DNA from 3 places in the Shouchella sp. JSM 1781072 genome. Region 1 is predicted to be linked to each of the others. Evidence: predicted binding sites of a transcription regulator. Region 1 holds the regulator's gene; each other region holds the start of a gene.
What was found. Region 1 encodes Rex, which represses fermentation and respiration genes when NADH is low (regulators of the CRP and FNR family bind a similar motif). Its sites were predicted from a motif close to TTGTGAAATATTTCACAA; they were not measured.
Positions count from the first base shown of each region.

Region 1 (4,289 bases):
TAAGCAAGTGTTAGTTGCAGGAGGAGTAGCTGCAAATAAAGGGTTACGTAAAGGGTTGGAAGAACGCTTGGCACAGCGCGTAGACCTTGTGATTCCACCACTGCATTTGTGTACAGATAATGCAGCGATGATTGGGGCGTGTGCTCACCAAATGTGGATAAACGGTGCAAAAGGCCAACTTAATATGAATGGACGACCAGGAATGCCGTTAACGTCATTTTCGCAGTCATTATAGAAAAAAGAGAGTAGCGGCTACTCTCTTTTTTTACTGCAACGATTCCCATTCTTCCATTAAAGCGTCCATCTTTTGTCCATTTGATGCAAGTTGGTCTTGGATCTCTTTTGCTTTAACGTGATCTGAATAGACGTCAGGTTCGAGCATCTGTGTCTCAAGTTCTTGATTTTCAAGCTCTAGAGATTCGATCTGCTCTTCAATTGCAAGGAGGCGCCTTTCCTTTTGACGCTCCAAACGTTTCAGTTCTTTATCTTGTTGATAATTGGTCTTATCTGTTTGTTCAGCATGTGTTGCTTCAATCGTTTTCGTCGTTTCGTCGTTAAGTGCAGCTCGTTCAGCCATTTCTTTTTTCTTGTCTGAGTAGTAGGTATAGTCACCGAGGTAGCTTGTTGTTACCCCATTTTCTAACTCGACAACACGTGACGCGATTCGGTTAATAAAATAACGATCGTGCGAAACGAACAAAATGGTACCTGGATAATCGATTAGTGCGGCTTCCAACACTTCTTTTGAATCAAGATCTAAATGGTTGGTCGGTTCATCAAGGATAAGAAGGTTCGCTTTTACCATCATTAACTTCGCTAAAGCCACTCTTGCTTTTTCACCACCACTTAAGGAAGAGACAATCTTCAAAACATCATCGCCACTAAATAAAAACAGCCCGAGTAAACTGCGAATCTCTTTTTCCACGGTCCCGGGAAACTCATCCCAAACTTCTTGGAGCACCGTTTTATTGCTTTGAAGTTTTGCATGCTCCTGATCGTAGTAGCCAACGGAAACATTGCTACCAAACAAAATTTGCCCACTAGTATAATCGATTTGTTCTGTAACAGCTTTTAAAAGGGTCGTTTTCCCTGTACCATTATCGCCTAATAAACAGACCGATTCGCCTCGTGTGAGCGCAAGATCCATATTCGAGAAAACGGTATGATCGTCGTACTTCACTTCCAGTTCACGTATCGTAAGCACGTCGTTCCCAGATTGACGAACAATATCGAACCCAAACGAAGCTGATTTTTCATTTCCTTGAGGGCGTTCAAGGCGATCCATCTTCTCCAATTGCTTTCTCCGACTCTGCGCTCGTTTTGTTGTGGAAGCCCGGACAAGGTTTTTTGCAACGAAGGTTTCAAGTTTTTCAATTTCTGCTTGTTGCTTTTCAAATTGCTTTAGCTCTTGTTCATAACGCTTTGCTTTTTCCTCAAGATAAAAGCTATAGTTGCCGTGAAATGTTGTTGTTTGATGGCGCGAAAGCTCAACGACTTTTGTCGTTAGACGATCAAGAAAATAGCGATCATGGGAAACGACTAAAAGTGAACCTGGGTAATTGTTCAAATAATTTTCTAACCATGTAAGTGTCACCATGTCTAAATGGTTTGTGGGCTCATCAAGAACAAGAAGAGCGGGTTTTGATAAAAGAAGTTTTCCTAGAGCAAGCCTTGTTTTTTGCCCGCCGGATAACGAAGAAATCGGTGTTTCATAATCAAATTGTTGAAAATGAAGACCAGAAAGAACCCCTCGAATATCGGCTTCATATTGATAGCCGCCTTGTTCTTTAAAATCATTTTGCATTTGATCATATTCTTGCAAAAGCTTTGTGTACGCATGATCAGGCAGTGGATCTGCCATTTGTTGTTCTAGAGACCGCAACTGTTTTTCCATTTTAATAAGTGGTTCAAAAACAGTTACCATCTCATCCCAAATGGTTTTCGTTGATTTTAAGTCCGTATGCTGTGAAAGGTAACCCAGTTCAACGTTTTTTGGAATGACAATGTCGCCTGAATCAATACCCATGTCTCCAACGATCATCTTTAATAACGTTGATTTACCAGCACCATTTCGTCCGACTAATGCAACTCGCTCATTGGACTGAACTTCTAGTTTAACGTTTTCTAAAATTGGCTCGGCGCCAAACGACTTTGAGACGTTCACACATTGTAATACAATCATTTTTAGTCAACCTTTACAAACAAATTTCTATACTGTCATCAGTTTACATCAAATGACAAACAAACAACAACAAATCATTCTATGGGAGCTCTTTCATTTTACGAAAAATGGTGTACAATAGAGGGGAAGCAAGTTGCGAATGTAGCTTGATGCTCGGAAAGGGGCGGACATGAAATCAGACCAACTAAAGATTCCTCAAGCAACAGCAAAACGCTTGCCGCTTTATTATCGGTTTCTAGAGAATCTTCACACATCAGGCAAGCAACGGGTTTCCTCAACAGAGTTGAGTCAAGCGCTTAAAGTAGACTCAGCAACGATTCGCAGAGATTTCTCATATTTTGGAGCGTTAGGAAAGAAGGGATATGGGTACAATGTACAATATCTTCTCTCTTTTTTTCGAGATACACTCGATCAAGATGAGAGAACGAATGTTATTCTTGTCGGCGTCGGAAATTTGGGAACAGCCTTACTACAGTATAATTTCTCTAAAAACAATAGTACAGTCATGACCCATGCTTTTGATGTAGATGAAAAGAAGATTGGCACATCGATTGGCGATGTACCTATTTATGACTGGAATAAGATTGATGAGATTGGAATGAACGATACAGCGATCGCTGTGTTAACCGTACCAGCATCACAAGCGCAAAATAGTGCGGACAAGCTCGTTGAAGCAGGCATTAGCGGCATACTTAATTTTACACCGGTACGACTCTCAGTACCTGAACATATTCGCGTTCACCATATTGATCTTGCAATTGAATTGCAAGCGCTTGTATATTTCTTGAAACACTATCCACTTTAAAAAGGGAGGCATACACACATGCCATTATCAGGAGGAAGTTTAATTATCATTGCGATTGTAGCATTGATTATTTTTGGTCCAAAGAAATTACCTGAGTTTGGAAAAGCTGCAGGTAGTACGTTGAAAGAATTCAAAAATGCAACAAAAGGTTTAGCCGATGATGACGAGGATAACAAGCCAGCAAATGTTCAAAAAGAAAAAGCATAAAAAGAATATTCCTCTATCAGATATGTCGATTATGGATCACGCAGTGGAATTAAGACGCAGGGTTCTCGTAATCCTCGTCTTTTTTGTAGTTGCGCTGATTGGCGGCTTTATGCTAGCCGTCCCGGTTATTTCTTACTTGCAAACTGCCCCTCAAGCAGTCGATATGCCGTTTCACGCTTTTCGATTAACGGATCCTTTAAGAATTTACGTTAATTTTGCGATGATTGTTGCGTTTGTGCTCGTTATACCTGTAATTCTTTATCAACTTTGGGCATTCGTTGCACCTGGTTTAAAAGAAGAAGAGCAAAAAGCGACGCTTGCATATATTCCGATCTCATTTTTTCTTTTACTTGCAGGGTTTGCATTCGCTTATTTTATATTAATCCCGTACGTTATGTCGTTTATGAGTACGATGGCAGATCGTTTGGACATTAACGAAATGTACGGCATTAACGAATATTTTTCGTTTTTGTTTCAATTAACGGTACCATTTGGTATTTTGTTTCAACTACCAGTTGTCGTGATGTTTTTTACACGAATTGGTCTCGTAACACCACAATTGTTAACGAAAATTAGAAAGTATGCGTACTTTGTCTTACTTATTATTGCAGGCTTAATTACACCTCCAGAACTGATGTCACATTTACTGGTTACATTACCGATGCTCATTTTGTATGAGATTAGTATCGCCATTTCACGTGCAACTTACCGTAAATATACGAGACCTTCACCAGAATCACATAGTGAAGCACAGTAATGAAGCTTGGACAAAAGACGGTTAATTCTACTAAGGATTAATCGTCTTTTTTCTGTGTTTGTTATAATCAACTGTTTTTTTGGGGGAGGTAAGAAAAGAATCGAGATTTGAAAAATTTTGTCTCTTTTTGTTTCATTTGCTTTATAATAGGGTACTGATAGTTTACATGAAAAGGAGGGGGCTCACCTGAGAGAATTTATTGAATTTGTGCAAATTAATTCGACAAGTATGTTTAACTCAACAATGGAACACATCATGCTTGTTGGCCTTGCCATCATGATCGCCATTGCCATTGGTGTGAGTGTTGGGATTTATTTAACAGTAAACGAAACATTAGC
Region 1 is NZ_JBHFQE010000001.1:7,746-12,034, forward strand. It holds gene tsaD (tRNA (adenosine(37)-N6)-threonylcarbamoyltransferase complex transferase subunit TsaD) at 1-235, shown strand, start outside; gene ACE1TH_RS00070 (ABC transporter ATP-binding protein) at 266-2,182, opposite strand; gene ACE1TH_RS00075 (redox-sensing transcriptional repressor Rex) at 2,352-2,987, shown strand; gene tatA (twin-arginine translocase TatA/TatE family subunit) at 3,006-3,194, shown strand; gene tatC (twin-arginine translocase subunit TatC) at 3,202-3,951, shown strand; gene ACE1TH_RS00090 (ABC transporter permease) at 4,195-4,289, shown strand, end outside.

Region 2 (4,289 bases), 960 kb from region 1:
AAGAGATTGAATTGCTTTATCTGATTTCACACCGCGAATATCATCAATTTCCACTCTTGTAATCGGTTGTTTATAAGCGATAATCGCCAATGTTTCCAGTGCTGCTCTTGATAAACCTCCTTGAATCGGTGAAGCGGCTAACTTTTTATATAAGGGTGCGTGCTCAACTTTTGTCGTTAAACGAAAGCGATTCCCTAATCTCGCGATACGAATGCCACGATTTGTTTGTTCCATGTCTTGCTTTAACCGTTCTAATCCAGCTTCAATCACGTCATCTTCAAGCTCAATTAAATCCTTTAGTTCTGATATAGAAATGCCTTCGTCTCCAACTACAAATAACAGTCCTTCAATTTTTGCCAATGTTTCAGCGTCCATTTATTTCTCCGTCCCGTATAAAAATCATAATTTCTTCAAAACTTTGATCTTGAACACAATAGATTGTTGATGTTTTAATTAACTCAAGGATTGCTAAAAACGAGACAATCATAGAAGAGCGATCTTCTCGCTCGACCAATGTAGAAAATTGTGTTGGCCCGTTCATTCTTTCAATCTGATTTAACAGCTCAACAATTCGTTTTTCAACCGATTGCTCCTCAGAATGGACCACTTTTGTTTTAGGTCGATTCCAAGCATTTCGCTGCAGCATCTTTTGAAAGGCGCCCAGCATGTCCACAAGGGTTACGTGTTGAATTTGTAGCTGCCGTTCTTCCTCGTCCGACAAAAAATGCTGTAATTCCTCAGGTTTTCTCGTATGTAAAGAATGGCGTACTTCTTCTTGATCTTTTAAATGTTTGGCTGCTTCTTTATAGGTTTTATACTCAATTAATTGTTCAATCAGTTCATCTCGAGGATCTTCTTCTAACCATTGCTCATTTTCATCAAACAATTCTTCTTGTTTTGGAAGCAACATTTGACTCTTAATTTGCAGTAACGTTGCAGCCATTACAAGGTATTCACTCGCAACATCTAACTCGAGTTCCTGCATTGTATGGATATAGTCTAAATATTGATCCGTTATCGTCGCAACTGGGATATCATAAATATCTACTTCAGCTTGTGAGATTAAATGCAATAATAAATCAAGTGGCCCCTCGAATAACGGTGTTTTTACGTTATAAATCGTCATTTTCTTCTCACCAATCATTTTTTGTTAAGTATACCATAATCGATTAGGAGGGCTTTTTTCAAGAAATAACTCGAAAGGAGTCGAAAAGAATTGTATCCCAGCAATTATTTAGCGTTTCTCCATTATTTCCATGTCGACCGTGATTATTTTGAATGCCATGAAGTTTTGGAACATGAATGGAAGAAACAGCCTGACCCAGACCGATTGTCACCTTATGTCGTTCTCATCCAAACCGCCGTTGCGCTTTACCATGAAAGGAGAGGAAATGAAAAAGGGGCTAAAATTCTTTTTCATCGCGTGCTAACTCGTTTACAAACACGTTCATTTCAGCTCAATCAACTAGGGATTGACGAACAACAGCTCCAACTTGATTTACAAGATCACTTCAATCAAATCGGCACTAGACCGTTTATTGATTACGACCTCCCCCTCATTGATAAGCAGCTCCTCGCAACATGCAAACGGCATGCACAGGGAGAATGGGGAAAAAAAAGCCCATTAAACGAAGAACAGCTTGTCCATAAGCACCTTCTCCGCACTCGAAAAACGTAAAAAGGAAGGAACCAGAGCTGGTTCACTTCCTAGCGTTTATTTCGGCTCATTTCCTTGTATTTCACTTTTTTTCGAAATGTAATAGTAAACCATACCGACAAACACACTTCCACCAATAATGTTTCCAAGTGTAACAGGAATCATGTTCGCTGCATAGCCTGCAAGTGAAATTGCTTCAACTCCAGGATTATGAAGAAGGGCTAAGTGGAACAATCCCATATTCGCAATACTATGCTCATAACCAGATGCGAAGAATGCAAAGATAATAATAAAAACAACAAACAATTTCGCCATCTCGTTTTTTAAACGCATCGGTGTCCAAATTGCTAAGCACACAAGCCAGTTACAAAAGATTCCTCTAAAAAATAACTCCATTGTGTCGGTGGTCATTTTTTTCTCCGTCACTTGTAACAAATAATGATCTTCTGTTATACCAGCAAAAATGCCCGTCATATAAATGAGTCCTGCTATAAATAAGGCACCTAGTAAATTTCCGCCATAGGTCCAAATCCAGTTTGTTAACGTATCTTTAATCGATGTTTTTTTCTGTAACGTGGACACTGTATAGTACAGCACACTACCTGTAAATAAATCAGATCCAGCATAAATAACAAGCAACAGTGCTACACCAAAAGCTAGTCCCATAACAATTGGTGTAAAGGCTGGGAAGCTTTGTACAATCGGATCACCGATAATGTATACAAGTACAACAGCAATCGCAACGTAGCCACCTGCAAGCATGGCAGATAATAAAAACGCAAGCTTACTCGTTGCAAGCAATGTCTTTTTCTTAATCGCTAACGTAATTAGTTCAGTTAATGTTTCTTTGTAAATCGTTCTCCCCTACTTTCTCTAAGTTGACCATTCTTAATTGTAGCTTATGAATATCCTTAATGAGAACGATTATATGACAATTTTCGCAATCCATTAAATGGAAATACCCCTACCACTTACTAAAGTGATAGGGGCAACTGTAGAAGGTTATTTATTAAATTGTTTTGCTAAATTCGCCATTTCAATGGCAGCCGTTGCAGCTTCCCATCCTTTATTTCCAGCTTTTGTACCAGCTCGCTCAACCGCCTGCTCAATTGTATCTGTTGTTAATACACCAAAAATAACAGGAATGCCACTTGTCATATTTAAGTTTGATACACCTTTGGCCGTTTCCCCACACACATAATCAAAGTGAGGAGTTGAACCTCGAATCACTGTACCTAATGTTACGATTGCATCATAGTTGCCTGAGTCTGCCATTTGTTTTGCTGCAAATGGAATTTCAAATGCGCCTGGCACCCACGCAACATCCACATTACGCTCCTCTGCTCCATGACGGACAAATGCATCTTGTGCACCGCTTAAAAGTTTACTCGTTATAAAATCGTTAAACCGCCCGACAACAATTCCGATTTTCAAATCCGTTGCAACTAAATGTCCTTCATAAACCGTTCCCATATCTAGTTCCTCCTAAAGGTGCAGCATGTGCCCTAACTTATCTTTTTTTGTTTTTAAATAACGCTCATTTTCAGCAAATCCTTCAAGTTGAAGCGGCACGCGCTCCACAACTTTTAAGTCGTACCCTTCCAGTCCTGCAATTTTACGAGGGTTATTCGTTAGAATCTTCATTTCTTTAATCCCTAAATCTTTAAGAATCTGAGCGCCAACGCCATAATCTCTCAAATCTGCTGGGAATCCTAATTTTTCATTTGCTTCAACTGTATCAAACCCTTTTTCTTGAAGCTCATATGCTTTTAACTTGTTGATTAAACCAATGCCTCTTCCTTCCTGCTTCATATAAAGCAAAATTCCGCTACCTGCCTCCTCAATTTGTTTTAAAGCAGCGTGAAGTTGAGGCCCACAGTCACATCGCTTCGAGCCAAACACATCGCCTGTTAAACATTCAGAATGCACTCGCACAAGAATCGGTTCTCCTTCTTCAATTGTCCCTTTTACAAGTGCGACACTTTCTTTATCATCTAAAGTGTTGGTGTAGCCAATTGCTCGAAATGTCCCAAATTCCGTTGGTAATTGAATCTCCGCTTCCCGATGAATGACCGATTCGGTTTTACGACGATACGCAATTAAATCTTTAATCGTCACCATTGGTAGACCATGTTCATCTGCAATTTTACGTAATTCCGGTACACGAGCCATCGTTCCATCTTCATTCATAATTTCGCAAATAACACCTACAGGATCCGCCCCACATAATGTGGCAAAATCAACTGCCGCCTCCGTATGGCCGGTTCGTCTTAATACACCACCCTCTTTTGCAACAAGTGGAAAGATATGTCCAGGTCGTTTAAAATCACTTGCTACTGCATCTTTAGAGACTAGCCCTTGAACCGTATCTGCCCGCTCTTGAGCAGAAATTCCAGTTGTGGTGTTACGATGATCCACGCTTACGGTAAAAGCTGTTTCATGTGAATCCGTATTGTGTGTCACCATTTGATTAAGCTGGAGGGTTTGTGCTTTTTCTTTTGTGATTGGTGTACAAATCAATCCTCTTCCATGTGTTGCCATGAAATTAATTGTCTGAGCCGTCGTCTTTTCTCCTAAAGCTAAAAAATCACCTTCATTTTCACGATCCTCGTCATCACAAACAATAATCATT
Region 2 is NZ_JBHFQE010000001.1:964,882-969,170, reverse strand. It holds gene scpB (SMC-Scp complex subunit ScpB) at 1-375, opposite strand, end outside; gene ACE1TH_RS05140 (segregation/condensation protein A) at 365-1,126, opposite strand; gene ACE1TH_RS05135 (DUF309 domain-containing protein) at 1,217-1,678, shown strand; gene ACE1TH_RS05130 (formate/nitrite transporter family protein) at 1,715-2,473, opposite strand; gene ribH (6,7-dimethyl-8-ribityllumazine synthase) at 2,660-3,130, opposite strand; gene ACE1TH_RS05120 (bifunctional 3,4-dihydroxy-2-butanone-4-phosphate synthase/GTP cyclohydrolase II) at 3,143-4,289, opposite strand, start outside.
Region 2: the regulator Rex is predicted to act here: its motif matches at 2,584-2,601, upstream of ACE1TH_RS05130 (formate/nitrite transporter family protein).

Region 3 (4,289 bases), 930 kb from region 1:
GTGGGCGATTTAAAGCGCCTATTGTTACAGCGATTTTACCTGAAATGACTTTTTATGAGGCTGAGCCAGAACATCAAGATTTTTATAAAAAGCAACCAAAGCACTACAAAAAAGACCGAGAAGAAAGTGGTCGCGATACGTTTATTGATTCTCATTGGAAGCAAGTGTAAGCTCACGCTAACAGGATAAGGGGATTAAGGTTATGAACAGTTCGAGAAAGCATCGTGTGTTGTTTTTTATCGGCTCTCTTAGCTTAGTTCTAATTGTGAGTTTGCTTATTGCCATGGTTGTTATTCAATCATGGCGCTATACAGAAGCAGGTAAGGTGCCTTTAAAAACAGGCGTTATCTTGCATGCAGTCAATGAACAACTATTACCTGAAGGCTTGTCAACGCCGTCTTTCTTTGTTCGCCCGGTTGCGCCTACTATTGAACGGCAAGATCGTTTAATGGAAACAAGTGATGGGGAGGAAATCGCCGTGCGCACGTATTCTCCTGTTCAAGCGGGTCCTCATCCAGTAATCGTCTATTATCACGGTGGTGCGTTTATGGAGGGATACGGAAATATTGAAACCCATGATAATATTCTTCGAGCTCTTGCAAATCGAACAAATGCGATTATCGTGGCGCCGAATTATCGGGTTGCACCAAGCTATCATTTTCCGACTGCCTTAAATGACAGTTTTGAGACATTAGAGTGGGTCATGAACCATGCATCAGAGCTTGATGCAAATATGGATCAAGTTGCTGTTGTGGGGGATAGTGCAGGAGGCAACTTAGCTGCCTCGGTTATCATGAAAGCAAAAGAAAGTAATCTTTCCGTGCATAGCGGTGTATTTCTCTACCCATTAACAACGTTTGAAGATCTTCCGTTCGCTTCAAGAGATCTTTACTCGAGTGGCTATTATTTTCTATCCCGCTCTGTCATGGAAAAAGCGCGTTCAGCCTATACGCCCAATGAAGAAGACTGGTTAAATCCTCTTGTTTCTCCATTGTTAATGGATGATTTACGTGGATTTCCTGATTCTCTTGTTGTTACAGCTGAATTTGATCCCCTAAGAGATGAGGGAGAAGCATTTGCTGAACGACTGTATGATGCTGGAAACAACGTCGAAGCGGTCCGATTTAAAGGTACGATGCATGGGTTTGTTTCTTTTTATGAAGTAATGGGCAGAGCAGATTATGCGCTGCAGTACGTGAGCGATTTTTTAAAAGCTTCATTTAATGGATCAAGGGGCTTTGTTTCTCAACCGTTCCAAGTTGTTGAAATGGATGAGGGGGATACCCTTCAAGATGAAGTAGAAGCTTATGGTATGGGTATGTATCTGTTGTGGCAAAAGTTGACGCGCTTGGTCTCGTCTTAGATAAAAAGAAGGCTTCGCACATAATGCGAAGCCTTCTTTTGTTGTTATGAAAGGGGGCTATTTTTCGCAAAAGCAACAAATGTTTCTTCTGCTTCATTTAGCCCACAAGCGCCACACTGGATGCGAATAGCTGGCCCGTTGTAATGCATATGGATAGGTGTTAACGTTTCTTCCTCAAATGTTTCTACGATTTCACCGCTTCTCGGATCTAATTTAACCGGTAAAGCCGCTTGGTCAATTTGATGGAAACGAGTACGGTTTGTTTTGCATTTCGGACATAGATACGCTTCTGTCATGGAAAAGCACCTCCTTACGTTTACTATTCGCCAATTAAGGGTATTTCATGATTGCGTTAACAAGAAAGTCTTGGTAAAGATGTGTCTGCTTCGTAACTTTTTTTTGTCTAATTTATGATAATTTATGTTCACAAGAAGTTATTTCCCCCATTTTCTTAAAGAAAGTGGTAGGATGGAAGCATCTAAGTTGCACGTTCATTGTTTCACATAGTTAACGCGCAATGAATTTATTATGCCAAAAGAAAGGTGATATTATTGGGTATGCCATCCTCTTTTTTTAAATGGATTTCGTTAGCGATGGTCGCTGTCTTTCTGAGTGGCTGTGGAAGTTTAACGGTACTTGATCCACAAGGGCCAGTCGCTGAACAGCAAAGTGATTTAATCTGGCTATCAATATGGTTTATGATTTTTATTGTATTAGTTGTATTTGTTCTATTAACGATCATGCTTGTTAAATATCGTGATCGAGGAAATAACGACAACTATGATCCTACTATTGAAGGTAGTCATAAGCTCGAATTTATTTGGACAATTATTCCTATTGTCATTGTAACAATCTTATCTATTCCAACTGTTATGACGATTTACAGTTTGGAAGAAGCGCCTGAAATTGAGGAAGTCGATGCACAGCAGGAACCGCTTGTAATTCACGCAACAAGTGCAAACTGGAAGTGGATTTTCAGCTATCCAGAACAAGGGATTGAAACTGTGAACTACATTAACATTCCTGAAGATCGACCGATTTTATTTAAATTGACCTCTGCCGATGCCATGGCTTCATTCTGGGTACCGCAGCTTGGTGGACAGAAATATGCGATGTCAGGTATGGAAACAGAATTGTACCTCGCTGCGACTGAAGTTGGACAATATGAAGGTCGGAACGCAAACTTTACAGGTGAAGGGTTTGCTGAACAGCGGTTTACGGTAACAGCTCAAACCGATGAAGCGTTTGATGAGTGGGTTGAAGAAACACAAGAAAACGCACCGTCGTTATCTGAAGAGGAGTACATGCACTTAATGGTTCCTGGTCATTCAGAAGAAATGACGTTCTCATCGACACACCTTGAATTCGTTAATCATGCATATGACGCAACATACTCGTTGGAAAAACGAGCAGAGCTTGGTTATGAAGCGCACAGCCCTCATTCAAGAGAGGGAAAAGCGTTTGACCTGCCACTCTTAACTCAGCCAATTGACACAGATAAAACGTACGAAGTGGAGTTGGATGATGAGTAAGATGAATCAAGCGCAAGAGAGGGGATATACCGTTGAGGTGGGATGAATTTATTGTAACGGGTGACCCGTTTATCCTAGTTGCGCAGATCTCAATTGTGCTTACTAGTATAATCGCTGTAGTTGCCCTCACATATTTTAAAAAATGGAAGTACGTATGGAATAACTGGGTTACGACAGTTGACCATAAAAAAATTGGGATTATGTACATTGCCTGTGCACTTCTAATGCTCTTTAGAGGTGGCGTGGATGCGATGATGATGCGTACTCAATTAGCTGCACCAGAACTAGATTTTTTAAGTGGTCAACACTATAACGAAATTTTCACTACACACGGAACCATTATGATCATCTTTATGGCAATGCCATTCTTGATCGGATTAATGAACGTGGTTGTTCCTTTACAAATTGGAGCACGTGACTTAGCCTTTCCATTCTTGAATAACTTGAGTTTTTGGACGTTCTTTTTCGGGATGGCACTCTTTAATATTTCATTTATTATTGGCGGATCACCGTCAGCAGGTTGGACGTCTTATTTCCCACTTGCATCGAATGATTTCAGTCCAGGCGTAGGGCAAAACTATTACGCACTAGGAATTCAGTTATCAGGTATTGGTACGCTTGCAACAGGAATTAACTTTATTGTAACGATTTTACGCATGCGTACAAAAGGCATGTCGCTAATGAAGATGCCGATGTTTACATGGACTGTCTTCATTACGTCTCTAATCATCGTATTAGCATTCCCGGTATTGACCGTTGCTTTAGCGATGATGACGTTTGACTTACTGTTTGGCACACATTTCTTTACCTTGCAAGGTGAAGGGCTCGATATGCTCTGGGCAAACTTGTTCTGGATATGGGGACACCCCGAAGTATATATTGTTGCCTTACCAGCGTTCGGGATATTCTCAGAAATTATTTCAACGTTTGCTCGTAAAAAACTGTTTGGCTACAATGCGATGGTGGCATCCATTGTCGTGATCTCAGGTTTAAGCTTCCTTGTATGGGTTCACCACTTCTTTACAATGGGGAACAGTGCAGCAGTGAACTCATTTTTCTCCATTACAACGATGGCGATTTCTGTACCAACTGGGGTGAAAATCTTTAACTGGTTGTTTACGCTACACAAAGGGAAGATTCGCTTTACATCACCAATGCTTTGGTCATTAGGATTTATTCCGAACTTTGTTGTCGGTGGTGTAACAGGTGTAATGTTAGCAATGGCTGCGGCCGATTATCAGTATCATAATACGTATTTCTTAGTGTCTCACTTCCACTACGTATTAATTGCTGCGACTGTGTTTTCATGTTTTGCTGGTTTAATCTACTGGTATCCAAAAATGTTTGGTCACCGTATGAACGAACGTATTGGGAAATGGGTATTCTGGATCTTC
Region 3 is NZ_JBHFQE010000001.1:938,415-942,703, forward strand. It holds gene msrA (peptide-methionine (S)-S-oxide reductase MsrA) at 1-170, shown strand, start outside; gene ACE1TH_RS04965 (alpha/beta hydrolase) at 203-1,363, shown strand; gene ACE1TH_RS04970 (DNA alkylation repair protein) at 1,408-1,659, opposite strand; gene qoxA (cytochrome aa3 quinol oxidase subunit II) at 1,921-2,895, shown strand; gene qoxB (cytochrome aa3 quinol oxidase subunit I) at 2,922-4,289, shown strand, end outside.
Region 3: the regulator Rex is predicted to act here: its motif matches at 1,851-1,868, upstream of qoxA (cytochrome aa3 quinol oxidase subunit II).